2 regions of the Dickeya lacustris genome follow, and region 2 is predicted to be linked to the other one. Evidence: predicted binding sites of a transcription regulator. Region 2 holds the regulator's gene; the other holds the start of a gene.
What was found. Region 2 encodes CRP, which controls carbon source genes, mostly activating them, when cyclic AMP is high. Its sites were predicted from a motif close to ATGTGANNNNNNTCACAT; they were not measured.
Positions count from the first base shown of each region.

Region 1: O1Q98_RS02100 (YchE family NAAT transporter) is a predicted target of CRP. The motif match lies at 5,664-5,681, and genes of this name have one in related genera.

Region 1 is NZ_CP114280.1:461,040-472,601, reverse strand. Features, by position in the region: gene galU (UTP--glucose-1-phosphate uridylyltransferase GalU) at 1-463, shown strand, start outside; gene hns (histone-like nucleoid-structuring protein H-NS) at 597-1,004, opposite strand; gene O1Q98_RS02110 (thymidine kinase) at 1,386-1,985, shown strand; gene adhE (bifunctional acetaldehyde-CoA/alcohol dehydrogenase) at 2,517-5,210, opposite strand; gene O1Q98_RS02100 (YchE family NAAT transporter) at 5,830-6,474, shown strand; gene oppA (oligopeptide ABC transporter substrate-binding protein OppA) at 7,383-9,026, shown strand; gene oppB (oligopeptide ABC transporter permease OppB) at 9,162-10,082, shown strand; gene oppC (oligopeptide ABC transporter permease OppC) at 10,095-11,003, shown strand; gene oppD (ABC transporter ATP-binding protein) at 11,020-11,562, shown strand, end outside.
Region 2 is NZ_CP114280.1:2,966,323-2,977,884, forward strand. Features, by position in the region: gene O1Q98_RS13410 (L-ribulose-5-phosphate 3-epimerase) at 1-554, opposite strand, end outside; gene O1Q98_RS13415 (hypothetical protein) at 568-699, opposite strand; gene O1Q98_RS13420 (Cof-type HAD-IIB family hydrolase) at 713-1,537, opposite strand; gene ulaG (L-ascorbate 6-phosphate lactonase) at 1,688-2,755, opposite strand; partial or broken gene O1Q98_RS13430 (PTS ascorbate-specific subunit IIBC) at 3,340-5,113, shown strand; gene O1Q98_RS13435 (PTS sugar transporter subunit IIA) at 5,161-5,637, shown strand; gene O1Q98_RS13440 (L-ribulose-5-phosphate 4-epimerase) at 5,683-6,375, shown strand; gene O1Q98_RS13445 (3-keto-L-gulonate-6-phosphate decarboxylase UlaD) at 6,627-7,274, shown strand; gene crp (cAMP-activated global transcriptional regulator CRP) at 7,382-8,014, opposite strand; gene O1Q98_RS13455 (OsmC family protein) at 8,340-8,747, shown strand; gene O1Q98_RS13460 (phosphoribulokinase) at 8,787-9,656, opposite strand; gene O1Q98_RS13465 (YheU family protein) at 9,942-10,175, opposite strand; gene O1Q98_RS13470 (hydrolase) at 10,180-11,181, opposite strand; gene O1Q98_RS13475 (LysE family translocator) at 11,326-11,562, shown strand, end outside.

The DNA of each region.
Region 1 (11,562 bases), 1.9 Mb from region 2:
CAATTTAAGCGAGATGTTGCAGCGTTTTTATGGCACGGGCCATAGTCAGATAATGGTTGAGCCGGTTGAAAATGTCAGCAGTTATGGCGTTGTGGATTGCAAAGGCGTTGAATTAAAACCGGGCGACAGTGCGCCAATGGTTGGTGTGGTTGAAAAACCCAAAGCGTCTGAAGCGCCGTCTAATTTGGCTGTCGTTGGTCGTTATGTGTTATCGGCTGAAATCTGGGAACTGCTGAAGAAAACGCAGCCGGGTGCAGGAAATGAAATTCAGTTAACGGATGCGATTGCGATGCTAATGGATACGCAGACCGTTGAAGCATATCACTTGAAAGGCATCAGTCACGATTGTGGTAATAAACTGGGGTATATGGCTGCATTTGTGGAATACGGTCTTCGTCATGACGCATTAGGCGGTGATTTTACTCAGTGGCTGAAACAAGCTGTGGAGCAAGACGCTCATTAATTGATTTCCCTGTGCTTACCATCATTGATGAATAAGCATGGGGAATATTTTTATCTGGTATGTCTCTGACAACTGATAAAGATAAAAAAACACCCCTTCAAGGGGTGTTTTTTTATGTATCACTAAGCGGATATTAGAGCAGGAAATCGTCCAGCGTTTTACCCTGTTCATCAATTGCTTTCTTGATAACGGCAGGGGTGCGGCCTTGGCCGGTCCACGTTTTGACTTCGCCGTTTTCGTCAGTGTATTGATATTTCGCAGGGCGAGCGGCACGTTTCGCTTTACCCACAACTTTGCTTGAGCCAACGGACTGCAGCAGTTCGTTAGGGTCAATACCGTCAGCAATTAACATATCGCGGTATTGCTGTAATTTACGCGTGCGCTCTTCGATTTCCGCCTGTGCCTGGCTTTCTTCTTCGCGGCGTTCATTCACCACGACTTCCAGTTTTTCCAGCATTTCTTCCAGCGTTTCCAGGGTGCATTCTCTTGCCTGGGCGCGCAGAGTACGGATGTTGTTTAGAATCTTAAGTGCTTCGCTCATTGTATTAATCTCAGAATAAATATAATCGGTCACAGTATAGAGATAATAGAGTGCGGTTTTATTTTCTGCAATAGGGAAAATTGTCAGGTTGTTAAAATTTCGCAAATTAAAAGGGCGCAGGCTAACGTCGAACCAATATAAGATTTGAACAAGGCTGCTAATACATTCTCTTAGCACATACCGTCAAACAAATAATCACGCTTGAACGTTACTGCCGTTGTCTGCAAAGGGCGTGGTGATTTTTTATATAGTAACGTCATAAAGTGTTTCATGATATGAAATGTCCACAGCATCTTCAGCGTTTAATCTTCGTCACCTTATCTCGCTATGTTACAATAAATTTAATGATAACGGGTCGGCAAAAGCCGTCGATGAGGCGCTATGGCACAGCTTTACTTTTATTATTCTGCGATGAATGCAGGGAAATCCACCGCATTACTACAGTCTTCATATAACTATCAGGAGCGAGGGATGAAGACGGTAGTATTCACGGCTGAAATAGATAACCGAACCGGGTGTACTGGCGTTGTTAGTTCTCGAATTGGTTTGTCATCACCTGCTTTATTGTTTAATGAACACACTGATTTATTTCTTGAACTGGAGCAAGCGCATCGCAAGCAAACTATTCATTGCGTGTTAATTGATGAAAGTCAGTTTCTGACTCGTGAGCAGGTGAGCGCATTATGTGACGTTGTCGATCAATTAGACATTCCAGTATTGTGCTATGGTCTGCGAACCGATTTCCAGGGGGAATTGTTTAGTGGCAGTCATTATTTATTAGCCTGGGCGGATAAACTGGTTGAGTTGAAAACAGTGTGTCATTGCGGTCGAAAGGCTAATCACGTTTTACGCGTCGATGCGCATGGTAAGCCGATGATTGAAGGTGAGCAGGTCGTTATTGGTGGTAATGAACGTTATGTTTCGGTGTGTCGTAAGCATTATAAACTTGCGCTCGGTTTGACCCGTACAGAATCAGAATAATTTATCTATGACCTGACATGATTTTTGTGTTTGGCAACAGTCAGCAGGGAAACTGCCCCATGATGGTTAATCCGTGGTGATGACTGATGGGCGTTTTATTGGGTGATTTATTTGCTAAAGAGTGGCTGGGCCGATATTCGTTGAATATTTACTATCGCTTATTAGTTATGGTGCGAAGTAAGTGATGGGTGCCTGAACGCAGCGGAAAGGCCCGCGTTATCGCATGCCCAGGAGCACAGCCCAAAACGTGTTGTTAGGCATTTTCCTGCCCCGGCTGTACTGGGGCAGGGTGCGGTGAGAAAACGTGGTTGTCGTAGGTTTTAGAGCGTCTTGCGGTATCTGGAAATGTTGTAAGGATGCAGGGGTGAGATACCGCTATTTTCTCGGATGATGATGGCATGAAACGCATACGCGGAGTCGTTGGCCAGGAAGGTTTTCACATCATCGATGTGAAATCGCGTGCCCTGAGGGAATAAAAAAAGCCCGGTGTGAACCACCGGGCTTTTGGCGTGTTGTCTCAATTAGCGGTTATTAATTAACGGCTTTCTTTTCTTTTTTCTCACTTTTCACCGGCGCGCTGGTTACAGCCGCATCCGTTTTTGCCTCACTGACCGGGTGCTCTACAAATGGGCGGCCATAGAACGAATCCAACAGGATTTGTTTGAGTTCGGCAATCAATGGATAACGTGGGTTAGCACCGGTGCACTGGTCGTCAAAGGCATCTTCAGACAGCTTATCCACACGTGCGAGGAAGTCAGCTTCCTGAACACCGGCTTCGCGGATAGACGCCGGAATGCCCAAATCTTTCTTAATCTCGTCAAGCCACGCCAGCAGTTTTTCAATTTTCTGCGCGGTGCGATCGCCCGGTGCGCCCAGACCCAAATGGTCGGCCACTTCTGCGTAACGACGGCGAGCCTGTGGGCGATCATACTGGCTGAACGCTGTTTGCTTGGTTGGGTTATCATTAGCGTTGTAACGGATAACGTTGCTGATGAGTAACGCATTCGCTAGCCCATGAGGTATATGGAACTCAGAGCCTAATTTATGCGCCATGGAGTGACACACCCCAAGGAAGGCGTTGGCAAAGGCAATACCGGCAATGGTAGCGGCATTGTGAACGCGCTCACGGGCTACCGGGTTTTTAGCGCCTTCACGATAACTGGTCGGCAAATTCTCTTTTAGCAGCTTCAATGCCTGAAGCGCCTGACCATCAGAGTATTCGTTCGCCAGCACGGAAACATAGGCTTCCAGCGCGTGAGTGACCGCATCCAGGCCGCCAAAGGCGCACAAGGACTTGGGCATATTCATGACCAGATTGGCATCGACAATCGCCATATCTGGGGTCAGAGCATAGTCTGCCAGCGGATATTTCTGCCCGGTAGCATCATCGGTAACAACGGCAAATGGCGTGACTTCAGAGCCGGTTCCTGACGTTGTCGTCACCGCGATAAGCTTCGCTTTCACGCCCATTTTCGGGAATTTATGAATACGTTTACGGATATCCATAAAGCGTAACGCCAGTTCTTCGAAGTGGGTATCAGGGTGCTCATACATAACCCACATGATCTTCGCGGCATCCATCGGTGAACCGCCACCCAATGCGATGATGACATCCGGCTTGAAGGCATTCATCTGCTCTGCACCCTTGCGCACAATACTGAGCGTCGGGTCGGCTTCGACTTCAAAGAAGACGTCGGTGTCCAGGCCGTGTTGTTTCAGCACGGAGGTGATCTGGTCAACATAGCCATTGTTAAACAGGAACCGGTCTGTAACGATAAAGGCGCGTTTTGCACCGTCGGTTGCCACTTCATCCAGCGCGATGGGCAGTGAACCACGACGGAAATAGATGGATTTCGGAAGTTTGTGCCACAGCATGTTTTCTGCTCGTTTAGCCACAGTTTTGCGGTTGATCAGATGTTTAGGCCCTACGTTTTCGGAGATAGAGTTGCCTCCCCATGATCCGCAACCCAGTGTCAGTGACGGCGCCAGTTTAAAGTTGTACAAATCGCCGATCCCGCCCTGAGACGCCGGGGTGTTGATAAGGATGCGCGCAGTCTTCATCTTGTCGCCGAAATGGTTGACGCGGTGCGGCTGGTTATCCTGGTCGGTGTACAAACAAGAGGTGTGGCCAATGCCGCCCATGGCAACCAATTTCTCGGCTTTGCTGACCGCATCTTCAAAATCTTTGGCCCGATACATCGCAAGCGTTGGCGAGAGTTTTTCATGAGCGAAAGGCTCTGACTCATCGGCATTAACGACTTCACCAATGAGCACTTTGGTGCTGGCAGGAACATGAATGCCCGCCATCTCTGCAATCTTAATCGCGGGTTGCCCCACAATCGCGGCATTCAACGCGCCATTTTTCAGAATGATGGACTGAACCGCCTGAAGCTCTTTTCCTTTCAGCAGGTAGCCGCCATGTGTGGAGAAACGCTCGCGTACTGCATCATAAATTTCATCAACAACGATAACAGACTGTTCTGATGCACAGATAACGCCGTTATCGAAGGTTTTAGACATCAAAATGGATGCGACCGCGCGTTTAATATCTGCCGTTTCATCTACCACGACCGGTGTGTTGCCCGCACCAACGCCAATAGCCGGTTTCCCAGAACTGTACGCGGCTTTCACCATGCCTGGCCCGCCTGTTGCCAGAATCAGGTTGATGTCAGGGTGGTGCATTAATTGGTTAGAGAGCTCAACAGAAGGCTCATCAATCCAGCCGATAATGTCTTTTGGCGCACCAGCGGCAATCGCGGCCTGCAATACGATATCCGCTGCTTTGTTGGTGGCATTTTTCGCACGCGGGTGGGGGGAGAAAATGATGCCATTACGGGTTTTCAGGCTGATCAGTGCCTTGAAGATAGCGGTTGAGGTTGGGTTGGTGGTCGGCACGATGCCACAGATAATACCAATCGGTTCCGCGATAGTGATGGTGCCGAAGGTATCATCAACGGACAGGACACCGCAGGTCTGCTCATCTTTGTATGCGTTATAGATGTATTCAGAAGCAAAGTGATTTTTGATGACTTTGTCTTCGATGATCCCCATGCCGGACTCGGCCACGGCCATTTTCGCCAATGGAATGCGGGCATCTGCTGCGGCCAGTGCGGCGGCGCGGAAGATGCGATCGACTTGTTCCTGATTAAAATTGGCAAATTCTTGCTGCGCTTTTTTAACGCGCGCGACCAAAGCGTTAAGTTCAGCAACGTTTGTTACGGCCATAATGCTCTCCTGTAATGTTAAGCTTTTTCAGTCAATGGTCAGTCCGGTGAATAGACAGTATAGATAACGGCTGTCCATTTGATGGCAGTGGCATTGTTGGCCTGCCTGCTTAATTTCCATTGACTCAAAAGGCTCGGTTTAATGAAGATCAGACGCTAAAATCGGAAACTTTAGTTTCTCAATGGCCTGATAACCTATTTTTAATAACAAAACCTTGCCAGTTCGCTGTCTTTCCTGATATGTCCGCAGAATACGCCTTTGCTGAGGCTTTTTTTGTGATCAGCCTCTATAAAACTCAATGCTGACTCCATTCAGCATCGCTATTGGTGATGATATCTACCGAGTTTTATTCATTTGTAACAAATAAATCACCAATTAGTGGCGAAGCGCGACGAGAATGTGTCGATAACTGCACTATTGTCGATAGCAGCACGATTAATGTGTCGATAACGCATGTGCTGATAACCGCACGATTGCCGGTCATGGCACTGTCATCGCGGTTCGGCATGCTGTGAAGCGCGATACCGATGTATTGGTAGGGAAAACCCGTGTCACGTTAACAAGGAAAGTATCAGGCATCGGTCGCTGACATCGGTTGACCATAATTTTAGGGGGATATGTGATTCAACCCGTTCTTGATTTGTCCGGTTACATTAAGTTTTTTGTCGGATTATTTGCGCTGATAAACCCGGTCGGTATTTTGCCCATTTTCATTAGCATGACGAATTACCAGGGGAATGAGGGGAGGGCGAAAACCAATCTGACGGCCAATCTATCGGTCGTGATTATTTTGTGGGTCGCCCTGTTTCTTGGCGACAGTATCCTGCGGCTATTTGGTATTTCCATCGACTCCTTTCGTATTGCTGGCGGCATTTTGATTGTGACCATCGCGATGTCGATGATAAGCGGCAAATTGGGTGAGGATAAACAGAATAAGCAGGAAAAAACGGAGACCGCAAATCGCGAGAGTATCGGTGTGGTGCCATTAGCGCTGCCACTGATGGCAGGGCCAGGGGCTATCAGCTCAACCATTGTGTGGAGTTCACGCTATCACGGCTGGCAGAATTTACTGGGATTGTCTGCGGCTATTGCGGTGTTTGCGTTTTGCTGCTGGCTGCTGTTTCGTATTGCGCCAGCCCTGGTTCGATTGCTCGGGCAGACGGGAATCAACGTTGTAACCCGTATCATGGGGTTATTGCTGATGTCGCTTGGGATCGAATTTATTGTCAATGGCATCCGCACGTTGTTCCCTGGCTTGATGTAACGGCGAGGCTGACTACACTTCTTTTTATCCCTGCCTGCTATTCTTCTGATGCTGTTATGCGAGATGGGCATACGCGGCATCAGTGAGAATTATTTATGTTTGTCGTTTGGTATAACTTTTTTTTATTGTTCTATTTATGCCTTAGATAAGCTAATGCGGTGGCAGTGTCTAATTGCCCAGGATTGATAAGCGCCATTAGCGGAGACGCTGTGAATTTATTCACACCACGGGCATTGATGATGACAAAATCATCACTTTGCCTAAGAAGTGTTTTATCGCGTGCTTATTGGGCGTGGTTACGGTTAATTCTTCCATACTCGTATCCTATTGGACAATTCTCTGTCATATGGCGATTTGACCACGAAAGAACCCGTTAGCGATGTTTTTATATCCATCTTTTTATTATGGTTATTTTCTGGTGTTATGGGCGGGAAAAGAAATTTAAGTAACAGGCTATAAAATCTATTGGCGAAGCCGGATTCTTCTGATACGTTCGGCATCACGTTATTTTCTCTCGCTGTTATGGATAAGTTAAATTTATTAGAAGCTTATTCAGATAGTTGCAGAATGAAATAACGTGGCATCAGGGAGGAGAGGAAATGGCTAAAGCTGCCGGGTCCGGGACAGGACAACGGCGGTTTTTGGGTTGCCTGAATGTGTGGGTTTTATCTGCGGTGAGTTTTGAGCTCAGTAGATCTCCTCAGCACATAGGCATGAACCTGCTTGATATGTCGGTTTTTCGAATATAGACAGTAGGTTCCCTGCATAAACCGTTTTGCCGCGATTCATCGACCGACATCGCCAGAACCGTTCCTCTGGTGGCGAGGGTGTCTGTTCGTTTGACGCGTACGAATAAAGTTATGTGCCTGACTGGGTGCGATAACAGTAAAACAGGAGCAAGGTAAATAATGGTAAACAACACAATTAAAAAAAGACTGGCTATCAGTATTCTCGCTGCTATCACAGCGTCAGCCAGTGTTTCCGCCTGGTCTGCAAACGTACCGGCCGGTGTTCAGTTGGCAGAAAAACAAGAGCTGGTTCGCAACAATGGCTCAGAAGTGGCCTCGTTAGACCCGCATAAAATTGAAGGCGTGCCCGAGTCCAATATTTCTCGTGACCTGCTCGAAGGTTTGTTAGTTATCAGCCCGGACGGCCATCCGGCGCCTGGTGTGGCTGAAAGCTGGGATAATAAAGACTTTAAAGTCTGGACATTCCATTTGCGTAAAAATGCCAAATGGTCCAACGGCGATCCGGTCACTGCCAAGGACTTCGTTTACAGTTGGCAGCGTGTGTCTGATCCGAAAACGGCATCCCCTTATGCAAGCTACCTGCAATTCGGCCATATCCTGAATATTGATGATGTTGTCGCCGGTAAAAAAACACCGGATACGCTCGGTGTGAAAGCAATTGATGACAACACCCTCGAAGTGACCCTGAGCGAGCCGGTTCCTTACTTCTATAAACTGTTAGTGCATCCTTCGACGTTCCCGGTAAACAAAAAAGTGGTTGAGCAGTTCGGCGAAAAATGGACGCAGCCGGCGAACTGGGTCGGTAACGGGGCTTATAAGCTGAAAGAGTGGATCGTCAACGAGAAGATTGTTCTTGAGCGCAACCCGAACTATTGGGATAACGCCAATACCGTCATCAATAAAGTCACGTATCTGCCCATCTCTTCTGAAGTAACCGATGTGAACCGCTACCGTAGCGGTGAGATAGACATGACCTATAACAATCTGCCTATCGAACTGTTCCAGAAGCTGAAGAAAGAAATTCCAGGTGAAGTGAAAGCCGATCCGTACCTGTGTACGTATTACTACGAAATTAACGATCAGAAAGCACCATTTACCGATCCTCGCGTTCGTCAGGCGCTGGTTCTCGGCCTGGATCAGGACATTCTGGTTAATAAAGTGAAAGGTCAGGGCGATACGCCAGCATTTGGTTTTACTCCGCCTTATATTGATGGATTGGATGGCAAACTGACACCGCCTGAGTGGGTGAGCTGGTCACGTGAGAAGCGCAATGCTGAGGCGAAAAAATTACTGGCTGAAGCCGGCTTCACCGCAGAGAAACCGCTGACGTTTAACCTGCTGTATAACACCTCCGATCTGCATAAAAAACTGGCGATCGCGGCTTCTTCTATTTGGAAAAACAACATTGGTGTTGAAGCCAAACTGGAGAACCAGGAATGGAAAACCTTCCTGGATAGCCGTCATCAGGGAACGTATGATGTCGCACGTGCGGGCTGGTGTGCTGACTATAACGAACCCAGCACCTTCCTTAACATCATGATTTCTAACAGCAGCAGCAACACGTCTCATTATAAGAGTGCTGACTTTGACAAGCTGATGGCGAAAGCATTGGCGGCCAAAACAGAGGATGAGCGTGCTGCGGCATACAAAGAAGCTGAACAGCTGTTAGAGAAAGATGCAGCGGTGGTTCCGGTTTATTATTATGCGAACACTCGTCTGGTTAAGCCGTATGTCGGCGGCCTGACAGGTAAAGACCCGTTGGATAATATCAACGTTAAAAATCTCTATATTATCAAGCATTAATTAATCAATGGCCGGGCCGCACGACAGTGTGCGGCCCGGTTGTCTGTTTAATAAATGGTCATTATTTTTTTGATAAACCATTGTTTGATAAATAATAGAAGAGAACATCTCAGACCGGTTTGATAGGTAAGGTCAATGTTAAAATTTATTTTTCGTCGTTGCCTGGAAGCAATCCCGACCCTGTTCATCTTGATCACGATTTCGTTTTTCATGATGAGGTTGGCTCCGGGAAGTCCGTTTACGGGAGAACGAACGCTCCCGCCTGAAGTTATGGCGAATATTGAAGCCAAGTATCATCTTAATGATCCGATGATTAAGCAGTATGGCAGCTACATGTTGCAACTGATGCAAGGCGATTTTGGGCCGTCTTTCAAGTACAAAGATTACTCGGTAAATGATTTGGTTGCGCGGGCGTTCCCGGTCTCGGCCAAGTTGGGTGCCGCTGCGTTTTTGCTGGCGATTGTGCTGGGCGTCACATCCGGTGTCGTCGCCGCACTGAATCAGAACAGTAAGTGGGACTATACCGTCATGGGATTTGCGATGACGGGGGTCGTTATCCCAAGCTTTGTGGTCGCGCCGCTATTGGTGCTGGTCTTTGCCATTACGTTGCGCTGGTTGCCCGGTGGTGGCTGGAACGGCGGTGCGCCGCAGTACATCATTTTACCGATGGTGGCATTATCGCTGTCTTATATCGCCAGTATCGCCCGTATTACGCGCGGCTCTATGATAGAAGTCTTGCATTCCAACTTTATTCGTACCGCCCGGGCGAAAGGGTTGCCGCTGCGTCGCATTATTTTGCGCCACGCATTGAAACCGACTCTACTGCCGGTGATTTCTTACATGGGCCCTGCGTTTGTAGGGATTATTACCGGCTCTATGGTGATTGAAACCATCTTTGGTTTGCCCGGTATCGGTCAGCTGTTTGTGAATGGTGCGCTTAACCGCGATTATTCATTAGTGCTGAGTCTGACCATTCTGGTTGGCGCGTTGACCATTGTATTTAATGCGGTCATCGATGTGCTGTATGCGGTCATCGATCCGAAGATCCGTTACTAAGGTAAGACACCCATGTTGTTGAATAAACGTAACCGCGAAGCGGTGGACAGTTTCAGCGAAAAACTCGAGGTGGAAGGGCGCAGCCTATGGCAGGATGCGCGCCGCCGCTTTATGCACAACCGCGCTGCGCTGGCGAGCCTGTTCGTACTGGCATTGATTACGCTGTTCGTGATCCTAGGCCCGATGCTTGCAGCGTTTAATTATGCCGATACCGACTGGAATATGATGTCCAGTGCGCCGGATATGGCCTCAAAACACTACTTTGGTACCGACTCCTCTGGCCGTGACCTGCTGGTGCGCGTGGCGATTGGCGGGCGAATTTCGCTGATGGTTGGCGTGGCCGCCGCCTTGGTCGCTGTGATTGTCGGAACACTGTACGGCGCTGCGTCTGGCTATCTCGGCGGTAAGGCCGATTCGGTGATGATGCGCTTGCTGGAAATCCTCAATTCCTTCCCGTTCATGTTCTTTGTGATTCTACTCGTGACCGTGTTTGGCCAGAATATCCTGCTGATCTTCGTGGCTATCGGCATGGTGTCGTGGCTCGATATGGCACGTATCGTGCGTGGTCAGACGTTGAGCTTAAAACGTAAAGAGTTTATTGAAGCCGCTCTGGTGTGCGGTGTTTCTAGCCGCAATATCGTTCTGCGTCACATCGTGCCTAACGTATTGGGCGTGGTCGTGGTGTATGCCTCGTTGCTGGTGCCGAGCATGATTCTGTTTGAATCCTTCCTGAGCTTTCTTGGTCTGGGGACTCAGGAGCCTCTCAGTAGTTGGGGCGCACTGCTTAATGACGGCGCTAACTCAATGGAAGTTGCGCCGTGGTTACTGCTTTATCCTGCCGGTTTTCTGGTGATTACGCTGTTTTGTTTTAACTTTATCGGCGATGGCTTGCGTGATGCCCTCGACCCGAAAGATCGCTAAGGAGACGCTTCATATCATGATGAATTCGTCACAACACCGTGAAGCGCTGCTCAGTGTGAAAGATTTGCGCGTCACCTTCGGCACACCGGATGGTGATGTCACCGCTGTTAATGACCTGAATTTCTCACTGATGGCGGGTGAAACCCTCGGCATCGTAGGGGAGTCAGGCTCCGGTAAATCTCAGACGGCTTTTGCTCTGATGGGGTTACTGGCGTCAAATGGCCGCATTGGCGGTTCTGCGCGTTTTAATGGCCGCGAGATTCTCAATCTGCCGGAGCGGGAGCTTAACCGCCTGCGTGCAGAAGAGATAGCCATGATTTTTCAGGACCCAATGACATCGCTCAACCCGTACATGCGCGTTGGCGAGCAGTTGATGGAAGTGCTGATGCTGCACAAAAAGCTGGGCAAGAGCGAAGCCTTCGACGAGTCTGTTCGTATGCTGGATGCCGTCAAAATGCCTGAAGCCAGAAAGCGTATGCGTATGTTCCCGCATGAGTTTTCGGGTGGGATGCGTCAGCGAGTGATGATAGCGATGGCGCTGTTATGCCGCCCTAAACTG
Region 2 (11,562 bases):
ATCACCAGATCGCGGAATTGGCCCTGACTGCTGGCCGAGACTTTGCGCGTGTCTTTTAGGTGAATCTGCACAATATGATCGCAACTGAGTTTGAGCTCGGTGCAGGTGTCGTAGTTCCAGCCGGTGATATTGCCCACGTCCGGGTAGGCCATAAAGTAAGGCGAGGGAATGGCTTTTTTCAGTACCTCAAATTTACTCAGTGAGTTGAGGTAGGGCGTATCCATGATTTCGACGCCCAGCATGATGCCTGCGCGCTCTGCCATGCGGGTAGCGGCTTTCATGCCGTCGATAAAATGCAGATGCGTTTCGCTGGAGGGCGTTTCGTAATAGACATCATAACCGGCGAGCTGAATGCAGCGGATACCCAGTTTGTAAGCCAGATTGATAGCCTGTGCCATGATGTCGTGCGCCTGCTGGCGTATCGCCGGGTCGTGTGAGCCAAACGGAAAGCGGCGGTGGGCGCTCAGGCACAGGGATTGCAACGGGAAGTTGTGTTGTTCGCACAAATGGCGCAGTTGATAGATTTCCGCATCGCTCCAGGCCAGACGCTGCAATTTTTCATCGGACTCATCCTACTGACATTTCAATAAAATCAAAGCCTAGCTCTTTGGCGGCCAGAATTTTTTCTTCCCACGTCAGCGTGGCGGGCAGCGCCTTCTCATACAGCCCAAGGCGAAAGGGTTTGTCAAAGTTGTGCATGGTGCCTCCTGAGTCAGACGGGAAAGTGATGTTGCAGAATATCGAGAATGCCGCGCCCATCGTTGCTGTGCTCTGTCACGCAATCGGCCTGACGGCGGATGACCTCTTCCGCGTTAGCCATGGCGACGCCGAGACCGGCAAGGCGCAGCATGGACAGGTCATTATGGTTATCGCCGATGGCGATGAGTTGTGCCGGGTCGATGTGCTGCTGTTGGAGATAGTCGTTCAGGCGCGCGCCCTTGTTGTTGCCGTGGCGGGCAAAATCAATGCGGTTCGACCAGGATTGTTCGCCGCTAAACTGCGCCTTCACCCACGGCAATTCAGCAAAGGCGCGGACTTCGGCCACCTCGCCTTCCACTACAAATTTCCAGACATGGCGGCTTTCGGCCAACGCCGCATCCAGACTCTCGACTTTCATGATGTGCGGGCGGATGGCGTCGGGAAAACGCGCGGCCCAGTCGCAGAGCGCCTCCATATACCGGATTGGCGAGTGGGCGGCGTACACCATCCGGTCAGTCAGGTACATCACCAGATTGAGCCGGTGCTCACGCGCCAGCGCCATGAAGCGTTTTGCATCATCATGGGGGATGGCGTTTTCCGCCAGAATGCGTTGCGCGCGGTAGTCGTATACATAGGTGCCGTTACAACAGATTATCGGCGTAGTCAGGCCAAGCTCATGATGATAGGGGTGGGCAGCGGTGTGGTGCCTGCCGGTGACGAGGATCACACAGGCCTGCTCTTTAATGCGCTCAATGGCTGCTTTAACGCTCGGGTTAATGGTGTGCTGGCTGGTGAGGGTAGTGCCATCGAGATCCAGCGCCAGTGCCTGATAACGCATGATGAGCCTCTTTTTGTGACCGATTTTGCTGTGGCCGACGTTGTTGTTACCGATGTTGCTGTAACCGATATTGCTGTAACCGATGTCGTTCGCCTGGTGCGGCGGCTGGCTGCCCGTGCCGGGCAGCCGTAACGTCGAATAACCGTGGCTTTACAGGAACGATTTGTAGGGCAGTTCGGGCTCATCGATGAAGATATCGTCGAAGCCACGCGGGTGCTGGTAGTGCAGTGTGTTTTTATCGGTCGGGAAGGTGTATTTACCGCCGACCTGCCAGAAGAACGGGCGGAACTGGTAGCCGAGGCGATCCTTTTTCATGTTCCACAGCACTTCGATTTCACGCGGGTCGCTCTGGAAGTTAGCCCAAATATCATGATGGAACGGGATAACCACCTGAGTATTGAGTGACTCACCGGCGCGCAAAATGTCAGACGCGGTCATTTTGTCAGTGACACCGCGTGGGTTCTCGCCATAAGAGAGCAGCGCGACATCAATCTGGTAGTCGTTGCCGTGTTTGGCGTAGTAGTTGGAATAGTGCGAATCACCGGAGTGGTAGAGATTGCCGCCGGAGGTTTTCACCAGATAGTTGACCGCACGGTCGTCCATGCCATCGAGGATACTTTTGTCGGTGGAGGAGACGCCAGCAGGCAGCGTGACCAGCGCGGTGCGATCGAACGCATCCAGTACCTGAATGACGATATCGCCAACCGGGATCTCATCGCCGACACGGGCGATAACGCAGCGCTCGGCGGGCACTCCCCAGCGTTGCCAGAGCTCGACACAGGCTTTCGGGCCGATAAATTTTACGTGTGAGCCGCAGTTCTTCAGCACGGCAGCCGCCACGTTCACATCAATGTGATCGGCATGGTCGTGGGTCGCCAGCACGGCGTCTATCTGTTTGATACCGAACGGGTCGAGCACAAACGGCGAGGTTCTCAGGTTGGGTTGTAGCTTGCGCACCCCGCCCATACGCATCATCTGGTGTTGTTTATTCATGTACGGGTTGGCGTGGGTTTTTTTGCCGGTGCCACACCAGAAATCGATGGAGATATTGGTATTGCCTGCCGACTTCAGCCAAATGCCGGTGCAACCCAGCCACCACATGGCGAAGGTCTCTGCCTTGACCTCTTCCTGTTCAATCTCTTCGTTTAACCAGGTGCCCCATTCCGGGAACGTGCTCAGGATCCAGGACTCACGGGTGATTTCATCAATCTTGCTCATCGGACATACCTTTCTGGTTTGGATGGCGCACTGCGATGGGGAAACCCGGTAGACATATCTGGGAACCCGGCAGCGGATCATCGGACATGACAGGGCGCACATTGCGGCACGCCTATGATTGCTTTTGATTTTTAATGACTATATCAGCGTCATTTTTGATTATCAATGATTGCAATGATTGTTTTGTGATGCAGGCGATGATTTGCTGTTGGCTCTATCGGGAGTGATTTTTTATCTTTATGTTTTTATTAATTTTAATGATTTTTTGTGTCTTCGTGGCTGGATCGTTTGCATTAAATGCCAGAGAAAATCATTCTCAATCGAGAACGATTGTCGATCATTTTGGGGTTTTTAAGAGATTTTATGCCTCACGACATTCATCACAAAAAATCATTTTTTGATGAAATATGATTATGTCGTGAGTTTATTAAGGTAATGGCCAATGCTGTCCAACGCCAACCACATGAATGCAAGCAAGAATGAATGCAAGAAAACCCATATTTATACGGGTGGTGATGCACTCCGCCACTCCAATAGCAATCCAATAGCAGTGTAATTGTCCTTATGTTGGACGGAGCAACGTTATGGAAACCCTCTACAGCATTTTTTATATTTTCTACAACCAGGTGATGACCAAAGCCCCGCTGCTATTGGGGTTGGTGACATGTATTGGTTATCTGCTACTCAGGCGTGATGGCACCACCGTCATTAAAGGCACGGTCAAGACGATTGTGGGTTTTATGCTGGTACAGGTGGGCTCAACCACGCTGGTCGCGGGTTTTAAACCCGTTATCGATAAAATTTCAGAATATCATCATCTTTACTGGCTCGGTCATCGACCCTTACACCACCATGATGGCGACCATGGAAACCATGGGCAGTCGCTACTCCTGGGTCGGTTACGCGGTTTTGCTGGCGCTGGGCCTGAACATCCTGCTGGTGGTTTTCCGGCGTCTGACCGGTATTCGTACCATCATGTTGACCGGCCACATCATGTTTCAGCAGGTCGGGCTGGTGGCGGTGTTTTATGTGGTGATGGGCGCGTCGATGTGGGAAACCATCCTCTATTCTGCGGTTATCATGGCGCTGTACTGGGGGATTTCGTCCAACATTATGTTTAAGCCGACAGAGGCGGTAACGGGTGGGGCGGGGTTCTCAATTGGCCACCAGCAACAGGTCGCTTCCTGGATTGCAACCAAACTGGCTCCCAAACTGGGCGATAAAGAAGAGAGTGTCGATAAGCTCGACCTGCCCAAGTGGTTACACATTTTTCATGACAGCATCACGGCGACCGCCATCGTGATGACGCTGTTTTTCGGCATCATCCTGCTCTCTTTTGGCCTGGATAACCTACAGAAAATGGCCGGTTCGACGCACTGGACTATCTACATTGTGGAAACGGGCCTGCGTTTTGCCGTCGCCATTCAGGTGATTGTTGCGGGCGTGCGTATGTTTGTGGCCGAACTTTCCGAAGCGTTTAAAGGCATTTCCGAACGCGTGATCCCCAATGCGGTGCTGGCGATTGACTGCGCGGCTATCTACGCCTATTCGCCGAATGCAATGGTGTTCGGTTTTATCTGGGGGACGCTGGGCCAGTTCCTTGCCGTACTTGGCCTGTTACTGTGCCACTCCTCCATCATGATAATCCCCGGTTTTATTCCGATGTTCTTCTCCAATGCCACCATCGGCGTGTTCGCCAACCACTTTGGCGGCTGGCGCGCGGTGATGAAAATCTGCTTTGTGATGGGGATTATTGAGGTGCTGGGCTCCGCCTGGGCGATTCACCTGTTTGCCCAGAACGGCGCCAGTTTTAATGGCTGGATGGGGATGGCGGACTGGGCGCTGGTGTTCCCGGCCATCATGCAGGGGCTGTCGTTCTCTTCGCTGTTCTTTGTGTTACTGCTGGCCGGTGCGCTGGTCTACATGTACTTCGCATCACGCACGCTGCGCGCAGAGGAAGATTCGGCGCAGCCGGTGGCCAGCGAAGCTACAGCGGGCCACGATAATATGCCCAGCCGCGATGCGGATACCCAGCCGGTGAGCGCTGCGAATGCGAACGCTCGGGTGGTGCGTATTCTGGCAGTATGCGGTAACGGCCAGGGTTCTTCGATGATGATGAAAATGAAGATAGGCAAGTTCCTTGAACAACGGGGAGTGCCGCACATCATGGATTCCTGCGCTGTGGCAGATTACAAGACCAAACTGCCAACCACCGACATTATCGTTTCCTCGAAGCATCTGGCGGGTGAAATGAGCCCCGGTGACGGCAAGTTTGTACTGGGCGTGCAGAACATGCTCAACCCAAATTCTTTCGGTGATGAGTTGCTAGGCCTTATCAAGAAAAACTTTGCCGGTTAATCACGCGTGCCTTCCTTGCTGCGTCAGGAAGGCCTAAGGAGAAGGACATGAAATTCAAACAATCGTTAATCGACAATAACTCCGTATTGCTTAATGCCAGCGCCGCTGACTGGCGTGATGCCATCAAACTGGGTACGGATATGTTGATTGCGTCCGGCGCTGTTGAGCCGCGTTATCACGAGGCGATTATCAGCAGTATCGAGAAAATGGGCCCGTATATCGTGATTGCGCCGCAATTCGCCATGCCGCACGCCCGGCCGGAAAACGGCGTGAATCGCACCGCCTTTGCGCTGGTGACATTGACCACGCCGGTGAAATTTGACGGTGAAGATGAACCGGTGGATGTGCTGGTGACGCTGGCGGGCAGCACCTCGGATGAACACATGGAAGGGTTGATGGAAGTGACCCAGGTGTTGGAAGACGAGAACAGCGACACCGGGATAAACCTTGATAAATTGCGGGTATGCACCAGCCGCGAAGAGGTCTTTAGCGTAATTGATAAGGCGCTGGCACAGCCTGCCTGAGCCGTAATAAGGCGCTCCGTGTCAGGGGCGCAGGAGAGAATCATGATGTACCAGCAATTGAAGGCTATCGTACTGCAAGCCAACCTGTTGCTTCCCCGGCACGGCCTGGTGACGTTGACCTGGGGCAATGTTTCGCAGATTGATCGCTCGCTTGGGGTTATCGCCATCAAACCGTCGGGCGTCTCGTATGAGCAGATGACGCTGGACGATATCGTGGTGGTAGACATGGACGGGCGTGTGGTGGAAGGGCACCTTAACCCTTCCAGCGATACGGCCACCCATCTGGCGTTGTACCAGGCGTTTAGCGGTATCGGCGGTATTGTGCATACCCATTCACGCCACGGCACTATCTGGGCACAGGCGGGGCTGGACATCCCGGCGCTGGGCACCACCCATGCCGACTATTTCTATGGCGATATTCCCTGCACCCGCGCGTTGAGCGAGCAGGAAATTGCCTGTGAGTATGAGAAAAACACCGGCGCGGTGATTGTCGAAGAGTTTCAGCGCCGGGATCTCGACCCGCTGGCCGTACCGGGTGCGGTGATAACCGGGCATGCGCCCTTCTGCTGGGGGAAAAACGCGATGGATGCAGTACACAATGCGCTGGTGCTCGAAGAGGTGGCGGCGATGGCGCTGTCTACCCGCTTGCTTAATCCGACGATTCATATCGATCAGGCGCTTTCTGATAAACACTATTTCAGAAAACATGGCGCGAATGCTTATTACGGCCAGCGTTAAAGCTTATTTATTTTTAACCGGTGGTTATTTTTAAACAGTAGTTATTTTTAAACAATATTTATTTCCAGGCTTTATTATTTTTAAGCTTTATTACGTTTAAACCTTATTGCTTTTATTCATCGACGGTCTGCGCCAGCGACCTGAAATAGTGTATTGAGAACCATTGAAATAAATAGTGGCATCAGGCCACGGGCCGCGCTCGCTCGCAATCCGGTGATTTCACTATTTTCACTCTTGGAGAGGAATCAGTTATGACTAAACCTATGCTGCAAATCGCCCTGGACTCGACTGACCTGGCAACAGCGATTGAGATTGCTGACCGCGTCAGCGGGTTTGTTGAAGTCATTGAGGTAGGCACCATTCTGGCCTTTGCTGAAGGCATGACGGCGGTGCGCACGCTGCGTGAGCGCCACCCCAAACACATTATTGTGTGTGATATGAAAACCACCGATGGCGGCGCTATTTTGGCACGCATGGCATTCTCTGCCGGGGCGAACTGGATAACCGTTTCAGCGGCGGCGCACGTTGCCACTATTGCGGCCTGCAAAAAAGTGGCCGATGAGTTTGGCGGGGAAATCCAGATTGAACTGTATGGCAACTGGAACCTTGATGATGCCCGTCAGTGGGTCGATATGGGCATTACGCAGGCGATTTATCACCGCTCGCGCGATGCCGAGCTCGCCGGGGTCAACTGGACGCATGACGATCTTGGCCGGATGCGCGCGCTGTCTGAGTTGGGGCTGGAGCTGTCAATTACCGGCGGTATTGTGCCGCAGGATATTCATCTGTTTGAGGGGATTAGCGCCAAGACCTTTATTGCTGGCCGTGCGCTGGCGTCTGAGAGCGGTAAAGCGACGGCTGAGGCTCTGCGCACCGAGATCAATAAATACTGGTCGTAACGCGTCGCCCGCGACACTCACCGATACGCAAAATAAGCAGGGCGGCCATTGGCCGCCCTTGCTGATATTAAAAAACCCGTTCAGATGGAAAACGGGCTGACGCCCGATCAGCGCGTGCCGTAAACCACGATGGTTTTACCGTGAGCGGAGATAAGATTCTGGTCTTCCAGCATTTTCAGGATACGACCGACAGTTTCACGGGAACAGCCGACTATCTGGCCTATCTCCTGACGGGTAATCTTGATCTGCATACCATCCGGGTGGGTCATGGCATCCGGTTGTTTGGCCAGATTCAGTAAGGTCTGTGCGATACGCCCTGTGACATCCAAAAATGCCAGATTGCCGACTTTCTGCGAGGTGACTTGCAGGCGACGGGCCATCTGCGAGGAGAGGCGCATCAGAATATCCGGGTTAACCTGGATAAGCTGGCGGAATTTTTTGTAGGAAATTTCAGCGACTTCACAGGCAGTTTTTGCCCGAACCCATGCACTGCGCTCCTGCCCATCTTCAAACAAGCCAAGCTCGCCGATAAAATCGCCCTGATTCAGATAAGACAGAATCATTTCCTTGCCTTCTTCATCCTTAATCAGCACGGCAACCGAGCCTTTTACGATGTAGTAAAGCGTCTCTGCTTTTTCACCCTGATGGATCAGAGTGCTCTTCGATGGGTACTTGTGAATGTGACAATGAGAAAGGAACCATTCGAGAGTCGGGTCTGTTTGCGGTTTGCCGAGAACCATTCGCTGTTATCCTCTGTTGTAATTCACTGCGCAAATCACAGGGCTCAGAGTTCCCTGTACGGCGTGATAACATAGTTATAATTCAAATTCCGTCCTGGCGGAATGACGTCAGGGATGATACGGAGACGGTCTATCAATGACGCCGGTAAACCGATGGCAGTCAGGCAGCAGCCCGACACACACGGGTTTACGTCCTCCGTTTGTAACACAGGTTGAGTGTAGTGTCTCGTGTTGTCTCGCTTCAGCATGATTAAGCTCTGATTATCAGGCTTTTTTGTACATGAGCGGTGCAAAATTTCAAAAATAGTTGATTGAGGGCAAAATTATGCAGGCTCGGGTGAAGTGGGTTGAGGGATTGACGTTTTTAGGTGAGTCCGCATCCGGTCATCAGGTGCTGATGGATGGCAATTCAGGCGATAAAGCGCCCAGCCCGATGGAAATGGTGCTGATGGCAGCGGGCAGCTGTAGCGCCATTGATGTGGTCTCCATACTGCAAAAAGGTCGCCATGACGTAACGGATTGCGAAGTGCGTTTGAGCGCCGAGCGGCGTGAAGAGGCGCCGCGCCTGTTCACCGCTATCAATCTGCACTTTATCGTCACGGGCAACGCGCTATCGGAAAAAGCCGTTGAGCGCGCGGTGTCGCTGTCAGCGGAAAAATACTGCTCGGTGGCGCTGATGCTGGAAAAAGCGGTGCAGATAACGCACAGCCATGAAGTGGTAGCGCAGGGTTAACGCACCGGCTCGCGGCGGCTTCATCGCCGTCGCACCGTGTCAGGCAAGGCCATTACCCGTAATCAGTCGCCGCACCAGCGGTGTCATAATCAGCTCCATCGCCAGCCCCATTTTGCCGCCCGGCACCACCAGCGTATTGATGTGTGAAATAAACGACCCCTGTAGCATCGCCAGCAGATAGGGGTAATCCATGTTGTCCAGCCCCTGAAAATGAATCACCACAAAGCTTTCATCCATTGAGGGAATGGCTTTGGCGGCAAACGGATTCGAGGTGTCAACCGTCGGGACACGCTGAAAGTTGATATGGGTGCGGGAAAACTGCGGGGTGATATAGGTGATGTAATCCTCCATTGAGCGCACCACCGAGTCCATCACCGCTTCGCGCGAATGGCCGCGCTCGTTGATGTCACGCACCAGTTTTTGTATCCACTCCAGATTGACGATAGGCACCACCCCCACCAGCAGGTCAACGTGCTGTGCGACGTTATGCTGGGCGGTAACAACGCCGCCATGCAGCCCCTCATAAAACAGCAGGTCGGTCGGCTGCGGCATCGGCTCCCAGGGCGTAAATGTTCCCGGCACCTGATGGTAGGGAATGGCCTCATCATAGGTGTGCAGGTATTTGCGGGTCTGGCCGGTGCCGGTGCGACCGTAATCGATAAATGCCTGCTCCAGTTGGCTAAAGTCATTGGCTTCCGGCCCAAAATAACTGATATGACGACCCACATCGCGCGCTTTACGGATAGCCATATCCATTTCCGGTCGGGTATAGCGGTGATAACTGTCGCCGTCTACCAGCGCGGCGCGCAGGTTAAGTTGCTGGAAAATTTTGCGAAATGCCAGGCTGGTGGTGGTGGTTCCGGCGCCGCTGGAACCGGTGACTGCGATAATCGGGTGCTGATGTGACATGCAAACCTCCGCTGATTGATGCTGCGAAACCGGGCCATCCTGGTGCGATAACCGTTGTTGTGATTAAGCGTTGTTATTATTGAGGACGTTCTGATGCCGGGCGCTATCGGAAAGCCGCTGTCGCCAGACGGGTTTCCTTCGGCCCGCCTATCTGCCGTGATAACCAGATCGTGATAAACCGATCGTTATAACCGAATTCCTGCTGGCCGTCAGGCGTCTGCGGCCATTGTTAGCCTATTTGCCGCTTGCCGCCACGCCAATTTGCGTTTGGCGCAATTCATCTCATCATGCGTTGCGCTCAGTGCGGCCAAGCTGGTTGCGCGGCATGATATTGACGGTTTCATGCAGTTCAGACCACACCAGCACTACCTCGCCCTGACGGAGTTGCTGCTCGACGGCGGCAACTTTCTCCTCAAGCGAGCGTTCATGCTCGCCGTAATCGGTGCCTTCGCGCAGCACAAAGGCTTCAATCAGGTTTTGTAGCGTGGGGGCCGCCAGTTCCTGCCAGGGGATTATCATGGTGTTAGCTCCGGTTGGGTTCCAGATAGGTCGTCAGCCAGTCGGGGACGCACTGCTCCAGCCATAATTGTGGCTGACGCCAGGTGCCGCTGACAAAACCGACATGGCCACCGTGTTCGGTCAGGTAATAATGGATGTTGTCCGGCAATTGCGACAGTTCGGGAATGACATCGGCGGTCATGAATGGGTCATCTTTGGCATGAACCACCAACAAGGGCTGGCGAATCTGCGCCAGTCGCGGCAGCGCGCTGCTGCGCCGGTAGTAATCATCGGCATCGGCAAACCCGTGTAACTGTGCCGTGACGAGCTGGTCGAACTCTTTGAGATGACGTATTTTGCGCAGCCGCTCGGCGGAAACCGGCAGGCAGTTCGGGTAGGCGGCAAGCTTACGCAAGGCATTGCGGCGCAACAAATTGAGCAAATAGCCCTGATAAACGCGCGAGAATCCGCGCTCTAGCCGACGGCTGCACGGCTCGAGCTGTAACGGCGCGGAGATAATCGCCGCGACGTCAGGCCGGTGAGCGCTATCCTGTCGGCTCAACAGGCAAGCCAGCATGTTGCCGCCAAGAGAGACGCCGATGGCCGCAGTAGGCACGCTGCCGAAGGTGTGTGAGAGCCAGCCAAGGAAGTAGCTGGCATCATCGGTTTCCCCGGCGTGATAGCCCCGTGCCATACGGTTGGGCTGGCGGCCACAGCCGCGAAAATGCATCACCACCGCCAGCCAGCCGCGTTGCTGACAGGCGGCCATCATGCCGTGGGCGTAAGGGCTGTGAAAACTGCCCTCAAGACCATGAAACAGCACCACGCGGGGTTTGTGTCGCGCCGCTTGCGGGTCTTCACTCCAGGCCAGCTCAACGAAATCGCCGTCTGGCAGCGTCAGCGTCTGCCAGAGGGGCTGAAGTACCGGGCGGCGGCGCAGCAAGCGCGGCAGCATAGTCTGCAAGTGGGGGTTGCTCACCCCAGCCAGGGGCTGAAACAGCGAATTACGGTGTGAAATACGGTTCATAAACGGTGAATGATGCGTTATGTGTCGTGATGAAGCGGTGCCCCTGCATGGGGGAGACCGGGCGAAAAGCTTGTCTGTGCCAGGGTGCGCTGCTAGCTTGATGGTTTCATACCAAATTCATACCTGTTAAGGGATTGCCGTTTCATGGAGCACGTTAGCCTGTTTCTCTCAATGCTCGGTTTTTTGTGGGTCGCTGCAATTACACCGGGCCCTAATAATATGCTACTTACCGCCTCGGCGGCCAATTTTGGTCTGTGGCGATCGATGCCGCTGATGATAGGCATCATGCTGGGTATGCAAAGCATGTTGCTGCTGGTGGCGCTGGGATTAGGCAGCCTGACTCTGCTCTACCCGACGCTGCATCTGGCCTTAAAGGTGCTA